DNA from 2 places in the Rhodoferax sp. XS2R6 genome. Region 1 is predicted to be linked to the other one. Evidence: predicted binding sites of a transcription regulator. Region 1 holds the regulator's gene; the other holds the start of a gene.
The links. Region 1 encodes LexA, which represses DNA repair genes until DNA is damaged. Its sites were predicted from a motif close to ACTGTATNNNNATACAGT; they were not measured.
Positions count from the first base shown of each region.

Region 2: a site for LexA is predicted at 2,453-2,470, ahead of AC097A_RS14655 (error-prone DNA polymerase). Genes of this name have one in related genera too.

Region 1 is NZ_JBWMAY010000002.1:530,149-537,309, forward strand. It holds gene AC097A_RS09000 (3-hydroxyacyl-CoA dehydrogenase) at 1-238, opposite strand, end outside; gene AC097A_RS09005 (type IV pilus assembly protein FimV) at 338-2,308, shown strand; gene AC097A_RS09010 (NAD(P)-dependent oxidoreductase) at 2,335-3,342, opposite strand; gene AC097A_RS09015 (hypothetical protein) at 3,409-3,735, opposite strand; gene lexA (transcriptional repressor LexA) at 3,757-4,431, opposite strand; gene AC097A_RS09025 (asparaginase) at 4,546-5,517, shown strand; gene adk (adenylate kinase) at 5,561-6,217, opposite strand; gene kdsB (3-deoxy-manno-octulosonate cytidylyltransferase) at 6,330-7,106, opposite strand; gene AC097A_RS09040 (Trm112 family protein) at 7,115-7,161, opposite strand, start outside.
Region 2 is NZ_JBWMAY010000004.1:186,173-193,333, reverse strand. It holds gene AC097A_RS14655 (error-prone DNA polymerase) at 1-2,408, opposite strand, end outside; gene AC097A_RS14650 (response regulator) at 2,512-3,081, shown strand; gene AC097A_RS14645 (hypothetical protein) at 3,109-3,996, opposite strand; gene AC097A_RS14640 (SDR family oxidoreductase) at 4,142-4,903, shown strand; gene AC097A_RS14635 (EamA family transporter) at 4,919-5,863, opposite strand; gene AC097A_RS14630 (Lrp/AsnC family transcriptional regulator) at 5,929-6,399, shown strand; gene AC097A_RS14625 (patatin-like phospholipase family protein) at 6,410-7,161, opposite strand, start outside.

The DNA.
Region 1 (7,161 bases):
GCAGGCTGGCAGCTTGGCGAATGCGGGAGCTGAAGACCTCAACGTCACTGGCGCTGATGCGGTTTTTGCTGGCCAGGCTTTGCCACTGCGCTTGCAATGCGGCCGCGGCTGCCTGTGTGGCGTCTGGCGCCGTGTCGAACAGCAGAACGGTGCTGCCCGCCTGGGCTGCGATTTGTGCAATACCGCGCCCCATGGCGCTGGCACCGACGATGCCAATGTGTTCAAAGAGTGGTTTCATGCCCGGATTATCTGGCGCGGTGGTGCTAGAAATGCGGGGTGTTGCCGCTGGCACGATAGCTTTTCGCTCGGTTAGGGTATGCGAGAATCGACAGAATCAATGAAGCCGGTCTTTCAACTTACACATTGCGCCCTGGGTGCCCTGCTGCTGTGTGCTGCGATGGGCAGCAGTGCACTGACTCTGGGGCGCGCCCGCGGGGCGGCCCTGTTGGGCCAGCCCTTCCAGATCACGGTGCCCGTGCAGCTGGCGGTGGACGAAGATGGCAGTGGCCTGTGTTTTGAGGCCGATGTGTTCTACGGCGATGTTCGCCAGGAAGCGACCCGGGTTTCCGTCACTCCCGAGCGTAATGCCGCTGGCCAACCCACGGCGCTGCGTATCCAGGCGCGTATGCCGGTGGACGAGCCTGTGGTGTCGGTATATGTGCGCTCGACCTGTGGTGTTTCCACCTCCCGCCGCTACGTGCTGTTGGCAGATCTGGTCTCGGAAGTCAGTCCGCCGTTGGTCGCTACCGCTCCTGTCCAGGCGACACGCCAGCCGGCGGTGGCCTTGCCTGGGGGCACGTCAGCCAATGCGGCTCCGGCAACCACCGGCACAGGTACCGCCGCCCCGGCCGTCGCCGCCGCGTCGGCCAAGCCGGTTGCAACACTGGCAGTGCCCGCCAAAAAATCTCTGCCCCGTACCGAAAGCTCTTTGGGCAACAAAGTGCCGACCAGCAGCCGTCCGCGCCTCAAGCTGGCCCCGCTGGACTTGTCGCAGGATTGGGAGCCGGCCCTCAAGTCCTCATCGGAGTTGATTGCGCCGCCTGTGGAGGATGTGCAAAAGCGCCTTGCCGCTGCGGCACTGTGGAAGACCCTGAACCTCACGCCCGAAGAGGTGCTGCGCGATGCTGCGCGCCTCCAGGGGCTGGAGCAAAGCGTTGGCAAGCTGGGTGAGCAGACCGCCCAAAATCAACGCCAGATGCAGGCCTTGCTCGCGAGGCTGGAAAAGTCAGAGTCTGAAAAGTACGCCAACCCGCTGATCTACGCCCTCGCAGCAGCGCTGTTGGCTCTGGCCGGTGGCATGTTCTGGTTTTGGCGCAAGCTGCGTAATGCGGGAGACTCTCCTTGGTGGAGCGGGCAGGGTGAGTCTCTGTTGACGCCTGTGGAGCGTGATACGACGGCCCAAGACCCATCCGTTATGCCGCCACCCGTAGTGACTGCACCGGTGCGGCCCGTGGTGGCTAAGCCGCTGCCAACCCCAACCCCTGTGCGCAAAGCCGCACTGCTGACCGATGTGGACATTGACCTGCATCTGGATGACTTGTCACCGCCCGTACCAACGGTTGCGCCAGTGACAGTGGCCCCACCGTCATCCCGCATGATGGGTTTGCGCGATTTTTCACCCAGCATGTCGGGTTCGTTGCGTTCCATCAATACCCAAGAGGTGCTGGATGTGCGCCAGCAGGCCGAGTTTTTCATGACACTGGGCCAGTATGACGACGCCATCGCTTTGTTGGAGCACAACATTGCCGACCATGCAGAGTCCAACCCGCTGGTGTACCTGGATCTGCTCAAGGCCCTGCACACCCTGAGCCGCAAGGAAGCGTTTGACCGCTACCGTGACGAGTTCAATGCACTCTTCACAGGCCAGGTGCCACCGTACACCCAGTTCAACCAGCCGGGGCAGGGGTTGGATGCTTACCCCGAGCTGTGCGCGCACATCGCATCGGTGTGGCCCAGCAGGGCGGCGCTGGAGTTCATTGAGAAATGTCTGGTGCGTGAGCGCAACGCGGCCGCAGACGTCAATTTTGATTTGGAGGCTTTCCGGGAGCTGCTGTTGCTGCATGCACTCGTCACGCGTTTGTCGGGCGAGACGACCAGCGGCGTGGTGCCATTCAGTGCAGCCAAATCGGCAGAGCCATCAACGGCCCCGTCGCCCGACACGGGCCCGGCTCCCGTGGACGCTGCTTTGCTTGAGCCTGCCATGGACATTGACCTGGACTTGTCGGAGTCTGTGCCAGCCGCAGACAATCTCATCGAGTTCGATGCGTCTGGGCTGTCGCTCACCCCACCACTGACGCCCCGTTCTTAGGCTGTGGGCCGCCCCAAGGCAGCGGCTTAGCGGCGCACCTGCAGTGCACCGGGGTTGATGATGTTGGACGGTGTGCCTTTGATGAAATTCACCACGTTGTCGAAGGCCGCGCCAAAGTACATCTCGTAGCTGTCCTGCTCCACATAACCAATGTGGGGGGTGCAGATGCAGTTCTCCAGCCGCAGGAGTGCGTGGCCTTGCAGCACGGGTTCGGTTTCGAATACATCTACTGCCGCCAGGCCCGGGCGGCCCCGGTTCAGGGCCCCAATCAGTGCATCGGTTTCAATCAGTTCTGCCCGCGAGGTGTTGACCAGCAGGGCCGTGTTTTTCATGCAGGCCAGATCCTCGGCCGTCACCATGCCGCGTGTGGTGTCATTGAGTCGCAAGTGCAGGGTCAGCACATCGCTGCGTGAGAAGAAATCTTCGCGGTCAGTGGCGCTGTGATAGCCGTCTTGCACGGCTTGCTGGCGGGAGCCCTCGCTGCCCCACACCAAGACGTTCATGCCAAAGGCGCGCCCATAACCGGCTACCAGCTGACCAATACGGCCGTAGCCCCACACACCCAAGGTCTTGCCACGCAGCACACCACCCAGCCCGAAGTTGGCAGGCATGGAGCCCGCCTTGAGCCCGGACTGCTGCCAGGCCCCGTGTTTGAGGTTGCCAATGTACTGGGGCAGCCGGCGCATGGCCGCCAAAATCAGGGCCCAGGTGAGTTCGGCCGGAGCGACCGGGGAGCCAGTGCCCTCGGCCACAGCAATGCCGCGCTCGGTGCAGGCCTGCACATCGATGTGGGAGCCCGCCCGCCCGGTTTGGGCAATCAGCTTGAGGCGGGGAAGTTTTTCGATCAGTGCCCGGGTGATCTGCGTGCGTTCACGGATCAGGACGATCACATCGGCGTCTTTGAGCCGGATCGACAACTGGCCCATGCCCTTGACCGTGTTGGTGTACACCTTGGCCGGAAAAGCGTCCAGCTTGGCCGAGCACTGCAGTTTGCGTACAGCATCCTGATAGTCATCCAGAATCACAATATTCATGCATGCCATTGTGCCTTGGGATACCAGCGGTCCGGCAGAGTGCAGGGCAAATTTGCCCCGCTGTTGTTACGCGGCTTCGCAGGCGGCCAGGCGATCCAGTTCGGCGCAGACATCGGCCATGCGGCCCGAGATGACCATACGACCTACGTCAGAGCGGGGTTGCCCACTCTCCAGCACCCGGACCACGCGCAGGGGTTTGGTTTTAGGCTTGTTTATGCCTCTAGCCCCCGTAGATACTGCGCAAGTAGCTATTAAATCAGGAGCATTTTTGCGTTCAAAAGACCGTGGCACGGTGTAGCTGGGCACACGTGGGGAAGGACTTGGCAGCAGCCAGGCCAGGAGTTGGCGCAGGGGGGCCAGAAAGTCGGGTTTCATGACGATGGCGGTGTTCATGGTGGGTACTTTCTGTCTGCGTTACATCAACATGGTGTTACGAATCAGGCCAACGGCCAGACCTTCAATCTCGAAGGGCTCGCCGGGTTCAACCACGATGGTTTGGTAGTCGGGGTTTTCAGGGTGTAGCTCGATCAGGTGTTTGTTGCGGCGAAAGCGTTTGACGGTGACTTCTTCACCCAGGCGGGCCACGACGATCTGGCCGTTTTTGGCATCTTTGGTGGCTTGCACGGCCAGCAGGTCGCCGTCCATGATGCCGGCGTCGCGCATGGACATGCCACGCACCTTGAGCAGGTAGTCGGGCTGGCGTTGGAACAGGCTGTTTTCCACGTAATAGGTCTGGTCCACATGTTCTTGGGCCAGGATGGGCGAGCCGGCGGCCACACGGCCAATCAGGGGCAAGGCCAGTTGGGCCAGGCCGGGCAGGGGCAGGGCAAACTGCTTCATGCGCGACTCTTGCATTGAGCGCAACACATCGCCCTTGAGGCGGATGCCGCGGGAGGTGCCGCTGACCAGTTCGATCACGCCTTTGCGGGCCAGGGCCTGCAAATGCTCTTCGGCCGCGTTGGCAGACTTGAAGCCCAGCTCGGTGGCGATTTCCGCCCGGGTGGGGGGGGCACCGGTGCGCGCAATGGCGCCCTGGATCAGATCCAGAATTTGCTGTTGGCGGGCGGTGAGTTTGGGACTTTCAAGCATACTGACTCCTTCATGTTGGGTCGGTGCTGGCTGTGTGTCTGTACACACTGTTTTCTCATCCAGTAACTGTATTTTTAACCAGTTTTTTGATTAATGCAAGTGGGGCGGTGATGTATGGGTAAAAAAGTGGTGGTTTTGGGTACGGGGGGCACGATTGCAGGCCGATCGGAGCGCGGATCGGACAACGTGGGCTACAAGGCCGGGCAGGTGGGCGTGCAGTCATTGCTGCAAGACATTGCCCCACTTCAGGCTGCGCTGCAGGGGCGCGAACTGGTGGCCGAACAGGTGGCGCAGGTGGATAGCAAAGACATGGGCTTTGCGGTGTGGGCCGCGCTGGCGCAGCGTTGTGCCCAGCACCTGCAGGATACGGAAGTGGATGCGGTGCTGATTACCCATGGCACTGACACGCTGGAGGAAACCGCCTTCTTTCTGGAGCAGGTGCTGCCCCCCGCGTTATTGCAGGCCAAGCCGCTGGTGCTGACCTGCGCCATGCGCCCCGCGTCGGCCCTGACGCCCGATGGGCCGCAAAACGTGCTGGATGCGGTAGCCGTGGCGCTGGACAGCGCGGCACGCGGCGTGTTGGTGGTGTGCGCGGGTGCGGTGCACAGCGCCCGCCTGGTGCAGAAGAGTTATACCTACCGCGTGGACGCGTTTGACTCGGGCGATGCAGGGCCGCTGGCGCTGGTGGAAGAGGCCCGCGTGCGCTGGTTGGGCAAGCCTGCCCCTATGGCTCCCCCGCGTGTGGTCGATCTGCAGGCACTGGCCAACACTGCATGGCCGCGGGTGGAGATTGTGATGAGCTATGCGGGTGCCTCGGGCGCCATGGTACGCAGCTTGGCCGTGCCCGATGCCAACGTTCCTCCATTGCGTGGCTTGGTGGTGGCGGGCACCGGCAATGGCACGCTGCATGTGGATCTGGAAGCAGCTTTGCTTGAAGTGCAAGCGCAGGGCACGCCGGTGGTCCGCGCCAGCCGTTGCGCACGTGGCCAGGTGGTGGCGGGTGAGGGCGTTGCTGCCTTGCCGCATTCGCAGGGCCTGTCTGCGGTGAAGGCGCGCATCGCGCTGATGCTGCAGCTGATGGCGTAAAAAAAGCCGCAGATGCGGCTTTTTCGGGCGGTGCCAGTAGCGCTTACTTGGTCAGCGCTTCAAACACCCGGCTGGTGATCGCATTCACATCACCCATGCCGCTGATGGCGCGGTACTGAGGGGCTGCTGCGGGGTCTTTCTGGGCCCAGCTGGAGTAGTACTCCACCAGCGGGCGGGTCTGGGCGCTGTACACATCCAGGCGTTTCTTGACGGTCTCTTCCTGGTCGTCGGGGCGCTGCACCAAGGGCTCACCAGTCACATCGTCCTTGCCTTCCACCTTGGGGGGATTGAACTTGACGTGGTAGGTACGGCCCGAGGCGGGGTGTGAGCGGCGGCCGCTCATGCGTTCGATGATGGCGTCAAACGGAACGTCGATTTCCACCACGTAGTCCAGCTGCACGCCAGCCGCCTTCATGGCATCGGCCTGGGGGATGGTGCGGGGGAAGCCGTCAAACAGAAAACCTTTGGCGCAGTCGGGCTGGGCGATGCGTTCCTTCACCAGGTTGATGATCAGGTCGTCGCTGACCAGGCCGCCGGATTTCATGACCGCGTCGGCCTGCAGGCCCAGCGGCGTGCCGGCCTTGACGGCAGCGCGCAGCATGTCACCGGTCGAAATTTGCGGAATTCCGTACTTTTGACAAATGAAGGTGGCTTGCGTGCCTTTGCCAGCGCCAGGCGCGCCCAACAGAATCAGTCTCATGGATAACCTCGGATAAAACAAAAACTTTGGCGCTTCTTTGGCACCTTGCTGGTGCATTTTTTATTGCGCGCGTGTAGCTCTGGAGAATAGCACGGGCTGCCCCGCGCCTAACTTACAGCGTGGGGGCTTGGCCGGCGAGGATGGCGCGCACACGCGCCAAGTCTTCGGGGGTGTCTACACCGGGGCCGGGCGCATGCGCACTGACGTGCACCGCAATGCGGTGGCCATGCCACAACGCACGCAGCTGTTCCAGCGCCTCCACCACCTCGATGGGGGCCTGTGGCAGTAGGGGAAACTGGCGCAAAAAGCCCACGCGGTAGGAATAAATGCCGATATGGCGCAAGGGTGCCGGGGACGGCAGGGTGTGGATGCCATTGGCAAACCCATCGCGCCACCAGGCAATCGGCGCGCGGCTGAAGTACAGCGCCAGGTGCGCGGCGTCGTGCACCACTTTCACTACATTGGGGTTGGCAAAGTCGGCCACGTCGGTGATGGCGTGGGCGGCTGTGCCCATGCTGGCCTGTGGCGTGGCGTGCAGCAGCGCGGCCACGGCTTGCACCAGGTCGGGGTCCATCAGTGGTTCGTCGCCCTGCACGTTGACCACAATGTCTTCGTCGGCCAGGCCCAGGATATCGCAGGCCTCGGCCAGGCGGTCGCTGCCAGAGGGGTGGTCTTCGCGTGTCAGGATGGCGTGCACGCCGTGGGCTGCGCAGGCTTGTACGATGGAGTCGCTGTCGGCGGCCACCACCACGCGGCTGGCTTGCGGCACGCCATCACGCACCCGCTGCGCCACGCGCACCACCATGGGCACACCGGCCAGATCGGCCAGGGGTTTGTTGGGCAGGCGGGTAGAGGCCAGGCGGGCCGGAATCAGTACGGTGAAACCCATGGTGCTACTCACAGGCCGAGTTCGGCGTCGGTGAGTACGCGGGCTTCGTTTTCGA
Region 2 (7,161 bases), on a different contig from region 1:
GCCAGAAAACACGCCGGTTCGTGCCACTTGAGGTAACTGCTGATATAGACCAGCAGCGCAAAGCTGGCCGCGTGGCTCTCGGGGAAACCGTATTCGCCAAAACCCTCCATTTGTTTGAAGATGGCCTCGGCAAAGTCCAGCGGGTAGCCGCGCTCCACCATGCCGCCCACCAGTCGGTCGTGGTACTGGCTCACATTGCCGTGGCGCTTCCACGCGGCCATGGAACGGCGCAGGCCATCGGCCTCACCGGGCGTGAAGCCGGCCGCCAGCACGGCAATCTGCATCACCTGTTCCTGAAAAATCGGCACACCGTGCGTGCGCTCCAGCGCTTTTTGCAAGGCGGGGTAAGGCGACTTGGCGCCCTCCGGGTCTTTGCGCGCCTTCAGGTACGGATGCACCATGCCGCCCTGAATCGGCCCCGGCCGCACGATGGCCACCTCCACCACCAGGTCGTAATAACAGCGGGGCCGCAGGCGCGGCAGCATGCTCATCTGCGCACGGCTCTCGATCTGGAACACGCCCACCGTGTCGGCCGCACAAATCATGTCGTAAGTGGCTTCGTCGCCACGCGGAATGTCCTGCATGCGCAGCGGTTCTGCCAAGCCGCGCCGCTGCGTCACCATCTCCAGGCAGCGGCGGATGGCGCTGAGCATGCCCAGGGCCAACACGTCCACCTTCATCAGGCCGACGGCCTGCAAATCGTCCTTGTCCCACTGGATGATGGAGCGCTCCTTCATGGCGGCGTTCTCCACCGGCACCAGGCGGGTGAGCGGGCCCTGCGTCAGCACAAAACCGCCCACATGCTGGCTCAGGTGGCGCGGAAAGCCCTGCAGCGTGGTGCTCAGCTCCAGCCAGAGTTGCAGGCGGCGCGAGAGATGAGGTGCAAGACCACCTTGCCCCCCGGGAGTCTGGGCGGCAGGGCGTTCAGCGTAGGTAAAGGAGGAGCCCGCACCGCGGGCGGGGGACACGGAGCTGGGCGCTCTGCCGCCCAGGCTCCCGGCGCCCGCCACACCTGCGCCAGCAGCTACTTTTTCCATAGCAAACTGCAGTCGCTCTGCCAGCACCTCCCGGCCGTACATGCCGGGGTGCTCCTTGGCCATGGCGGTGATCAGGTCCTCAGGAATCTCCAACGCATGGCCCACATCGCGCAGCGCGCTGCGCGGGCGGTAGCTGATGACGGTGGCCGCAATGGCGGCACGCTCGCGGCCGTATTTGGCGTAGATGTACTGGATCACCTCCTCACGGCGCTGGTGCTCAAAGTCCACGTCGATGTCGGGCGGTTCGTTGCGTTCGCGGCTGATGAAGCGTTCGAACAGCAGCGAACTTTCATGCGGGTTGGCCTCGGTGATGTGCAGGCAGTAACACACCACCGAGTTGGCAGCCGAGCCGCGCCCCTGGCACAGGATGTGTTCTCGCCGCGCAAACTTCACGATGTCGTGCACCGTGAGGAAATACATCTCGAAGCGCAGTTCCTCGATCAGCGCCAGCTCGTGCTCCACCCGCGGGCGGATGTCCTCGGGCATGCCCGCCGGGTAACGCTCACGTGCGCCCTCCTCCACGTAATGGCGCAGGGTCTGCGCCGCCGTCTGGCCCGGCAGCACGGCCTCCAGCGGGTAGTGGTAATGCAATTCATCCAGACTGAAGGTGCAGCGCTGCGCCACGGTCAGCGTGTTCGCCAACCAGTCAGGCGGGAACAACGCCGCCAACCGCACACGCGAACGCAGGTGCCCCTCCGCATTGGCCTGCAGTGCAAAGCCGCAAGCCGACACCGGCTGGCCCAGGCGCACGGCGGTCAACACATCGTGCAGCGGCTTGCGCGAGCGCACATGCATGCACACCTGGCCCGTGGCCAGCACCGGCAGGCCGCTCAATGCCGAGAGCTGCTGCACCCGCACACGCTGCAGCGCATCCCCCGCCACCAGCCCCACACTGGCCGCCAGCCAACAATTTGAACCAAATATGCCTCTAGCCCTTATGGATATTGCGCAAGCAGCTTCTGTATTGATAGCAGATGGAAAGGCCAGCAGCACCTCGCAGTCCGCCAGCAGCGCCCAGGGCGACTCGGACCAGGTGGTGCGGTACTGCCCCTTGATGGCGGCCATGCGGGCCAGGGTGATGAATTCACACAGGTTGCCCCAGCCCGCCAACGTGTGCGGCAGTGCCACCAGCGTGAAGTGCCCGCCACAGGGCAGCGCCACGGCAAACTCGGCGCCTGGCAGCAGCTGCAGGCCCAGGCGCTTGGCCTCCACGTGCGCACGCACCACACCGGCCACCGAACATTCGTCGGTGATGGCCAACGCGCGGTAGCCCAGCGCGTGGGCGCGCTGCACCAATTCTTCGGGCTGCGAGGCACCGCGCTGGAAACTGAAGGACGAGAGGCTGTACAGTTCTGCGTAGTCTGGAAGCATATTGGCGTGCCCCAGTGCATCAGGGAATGGAATTATGACCAATAACTGTATTTATATACAGGTAATATCTGTAAAGACATTAACATTCCCTTACACTTCGACCATGCAACTGTCTTCGCTGCCTGCCATCCCCATCACTGCCGCATTGCGTGCGGACATTGAGTCTCTGCTCGACTCGCAAGAATCGCTGTCCGAGTTCGTGTTGACCTCCGTGCTGGAAAGCCTGGAGCGCCGCCGCCACATGGCCGCCATGCGTGCCGAAGCAGCCAGCCAGCAGCAAGAGGCCCACACCGGCCCGCTGCGCGTGCTGGTGGTGGACGATGACGATTTCAGCCACACCGTGCTGCGCGAAATGCTGCTGAGCCTGGGCGTGGCCGAGGTGCACACGGCACGCGACGGTAGCAGCGGCGCCGAGGTGCTGGCCCAGATGCCGGCCCCGCCCGACTTTTTGATTTGCGACATGGTCATGCCACACACCGATGGCATCGACTTTTTGGGCCACTTGGCCAAGGCGCAGTACCGCGGCGGGGTGATTTTGCTCAGCGGCGGCGACAGCCTGATGCTGTCGATTGCCGCCGAAGTGGCCGTGTCCGACGGTCTGCGCGTGCTGGGCTCGTTTGCCAAACCGCTGCAGCGCGGCGACCTGGCCGACGTGATGGGCCTGGAGCACTAGGCTCCGGCTCCCCGCCATCACCGTGACTCAGTTTGCGGGGGATGGAAAAAACGGCTCCCCCTGCACGCTGGACAGCGGCAGCACCTTGCTCCCCAGTGGCACCAAAACCGGCGTGCGCTCGCGCGGGGCCTCGTCATCGTCAGGACCCGCTACCGGCCGGCCCTTGCCGGGTACCAGCACCGGGGCCACGCAGGCCGCACGGATCTCGGCCACTTGCTCCGGCTTTAAAACATCCCGCTTGCCAAAAGGCTGGCCATCCACCTGCAGGCGCTCTCCGTTGAGCAACGCCACCAGGTTCAGCGGGGGCCGGGCCTGCTGGGTGTCAAAACCCAGGCGCACCGTGCCGCCCCGCAGCGCGGCAGGCAGCTGGTACTGGGTCACCCGCAGCTGCTGCGGCTGGCCGCGGGCGTCCATCTCCACCTGGCCGATATAAAAGTAGCGGGCCGTGGCAACGGGCATGGCAGGCAGTGGGTAGCTCTCGGCCCAGCTGTGCCGGTCGTTGCCAAACAGGGGGCGCAGGCTGCTGGGCCAGGCAGCAGTGGCCGAGGTGGCAAACACCGGGGCCAGGGCCTCGCTCAAGGTGTAGCCATGGAAGTCAAATACCAAGTCGCTGCCCGGCCCCGCCTTGGCAAAGGCCGGAAACAGCGTCTGCGCCTTGCGCACCTCTTGCAGGCGCACACCGGCGTCTTTGCCGGGCAGGGCCTTCCAGTGGCCAGCCACCAGCATGTCCAGTGACCCGCCCATGAAGCGGAAGCAAAAGGTGTTGTCGTCCAGCAGCATGATCTGGCTCACCGTGTCCACAGAGCCGCTGGTGTAGCCGCCCGGGTAAGGGCGCTCTTCAGGCGTCAACGCGCCTGCGCTGCCGTGTAGCGCAGCCAGCAAGGCCAGGGCCCAGGTGTGGCGGGGTGGTGTCATCGTGTTCTCCCTTTAATTAGCCGGCCACTATAGGGCACGGCATGGGGCACGGCACCGCACTGTCGCGCGGGTTACGCCAAACGCGCCAGCGCCAGCCACGGCCTCCTAAGATGGCTTTTTGCACGGCTTTTGCTGAGGGGATTCCATGGACTTGCGTTTTGACAACAAAGTGGTGCTGGTCACCGGCGGTGGCGGTGGCATTGGGCGGGCCAGTGCGCTGGCCTTTGCCCGTGCGGGCGCCAAAGTGGCGGTAACGGACCGCGATGTGCCGGCCGGCGAAGAGACCGCCGCCCAGGTGCGTGCGCTGGGTGCCGAGGCGCTGTTTGTGGCCGCCGACGTGGTGCAGGCTGCGCAGGTGCAGGCCATGGTGGTGCACGTCGTGGCGCACTTTGGCCGACTGGACTGCGCCTTCAACAACGCCGGCATCGAGGAAGAACACATGCGCCTGGCCGACTGCGAAGAGGCCACGTTTGACCGCATCCTGGGTGTCAACGTCAAAGGCGTGTGGCTGTGCATGAAGTACCAGATCCAGCAGATGCTGGCCCAGGGTGGCGGCAGCATTGTCAACACCGCCTCGGTGGCGGGCCTCATTGGCGCGCCCAAGATGTCGGCCTATAGCGCCAGCAAACACGCGGTCATCGGCCTCACCAAATCAGCGGCGGTGGAGTACGGCCGCAAGGGCATCCGTGTCAACGCGGTGTGCCCCGGCGTGATCCGCACCCAGATGTTTGACCGCGCCGTGGCCGCTGATCCCAAGGTGGGGCCGGCAGTGGCCAGTGCGCACCCGATTGGCCGCATTGGCGAGGCCGACGAGGTGGCCGCCGCTGTGTTGTGGCTTAGTTCGGACGCGGCCAGCTTTGTGACCGGCCTGGCCCATACGGTGGACGGCGGGATGACCTCGGTCTGATCTGCCAGAGGTGCTTTACGCCCCGCCCGATGGGCGACTTTGGCGGCGCAACCACGCCACGATGGCCGGGCCGTACATGATCATGGCCAGTGCGCCGCCAATCAACGGCAGCGCCAGGAACACCCAGCCGGTGAGCACTTCCTTGCCAATCAGCACGCCCACCACTAGCGCCACGGCGGGGTTCACAAACGAGTAACTGCCGGCCACGGCGGCCGTGGTGTTTTGCAGCAGCCACAGGTAGGCGTTGAGTGCAATCAGCGTGCCAAACACCAGCAGGTACCACCAGGCCAGCCAGGCTTCATGCGTCACGTTGCTCAAGGCGTTCTGTGGCTCGATCAAGGACGCAGCCACCACCCCCATCAGCCCACCGGCCAGCCACTCGGTGGCCGACGCCATGGCCGGGCCCGGCAGGTCCAGCTTGCGGGACGCATACGAGCCCACGCTCCAGCACAGCGGGGCACCAAAGGCGGCCAGCGCGCCCAGCCAACTGGCCGAAAAGTCGCCTTCCATGGCCAGCAGCAGGGCACCGCCCACCCCCAGCACCAAGCCAATCCAGCTCGTCATGGGTACACGCTCGCCGCCCAGGCGCGTCCACAGCGCCAGCCACATGGGCATGGTGGTCACCACGGTAGCCATCAAGCCGGAACCAATGCCGTGCTGCTGGGCAAACGCCACCAGGTTCATGGCGCCAAATACCATCAACCCGCCCACCACAGCCGCGTTGCGCCACTGGCGCCAGCTCGGCAGCTTCTCGCCGCGCCACAGCGCCCAGGCCAGCATGATCACGCCGGCCAGCGTGAAACGTGTGGCGTTCATCCACAGCGGGGGGAAGCTTTGCACCGCAATGCCAATGGCAAAGTAGGTGGTGCCCCAGACGATGTAGACCAACCACAGCGCCACCATGAGACGCCAAAAAGGAGACAAACGCCAGCCGTGCTGAATATTGAGTGCCGAAATCATGAATAGTCCGTAAAATTTACGGCAACAAGCGCCGATAGGCGTGATATTACTAAAAAATACGCCCAATGCAAGTAATTATTCAGACAGATGTCATCGACGCCAAAATTCTTACGGCTTTGGGGGAAGACGGCCGACGTTCTTACGCCGAGGTCGGGGCCGAGGTGGGCCTGTCCACCGCCGCCGTGCATGAGCGCGTGAAGAAGATGCTGGAGCGCGGTGTGATCCGCCGCTTCTCCATCAGCGTAGACCCGCTCACGGTGGGGCTGAACTTCACAGCCTTTGTGGCCATCCGCAATGACGGTGGCACACACTGCCGCGACATTGCGGCGCGCTTGCGTGAGGTGAGTGCGGTGCAAGAGCTGCACAGCGTGGCCGGCGAGTACGATTTGCTGGCCAAGGTGCGCACAGCGCACGCACGCGACCTGGAAGCGGTGCTGCTGCAGATCAAGGCGATTCCCGGTGTGGCGCGCACCACCAGCACCGTGGTGCTGAACACCGAGTTTGAAGACCAGCCGCTGCGCTTGGGCGAAGCCTAAACCGCCACCCTCACACCAGCCATTGCTGCATATCCACCGTGGTGCGTTGGCCCACGGCGCTGGCGTGCTTGGCCAGCCACTGCTGACCGCGGTGCAGGCCCTGGTCGTGCAGCAGGTTCAAAAAGCGCGCATGCGCCAGCATCTTGGTCTCGCTGCGCTGCAGGCTCTCCAGGTTGCTGGAGTCAATCATGTGAAAGCGCACGCTGTGCAGGCGCTGCTCCAGCGGGCCCTGGTGCTGGGTGACGTGGGCCGCGTCCTGCACGCGGGCAAACATCTGCATCTCGCGCATGAAGTGGGCCTTAAAGCCCAGCTCCTCCATACGCGCCTCAATCTCATCCATGGTGTGCGGCGTGCCTTCGTGCTTGAGCGGCGCCAACAGCACCAGCAGCACATCGCCCGCTGCGCAGTCGTAAAACAGCGGGAACACGGCGGGATTGGCCGCAAAACCACCGTCCCAATACGGTTCACCCTCAATCTCTACCGTGTGGTGAATCTTGGGCAGGCAGGCCGAGGCCAGCAGCATGTCCAGCGTCAGCTCGTGCTCGCGGAACAGGCGCAGCTTGCCGGTGTTGACCTGGGTGGCGCCGACAAACAGCTTGAATGGACTCTCGGCGCGCAGGCGTTCAAAGTCGATCTGGCGTTTGAGCAGGCTGCGCAGAGGGTTGATGGCCAGCGGGTTCAGCTCGGTGGGAGAAAAGAAGCCAGCCCATTGCGCCAGCATCTTGGTGGCAGGCGAGAGGCTGATCGCATCGCCCCCGCCGG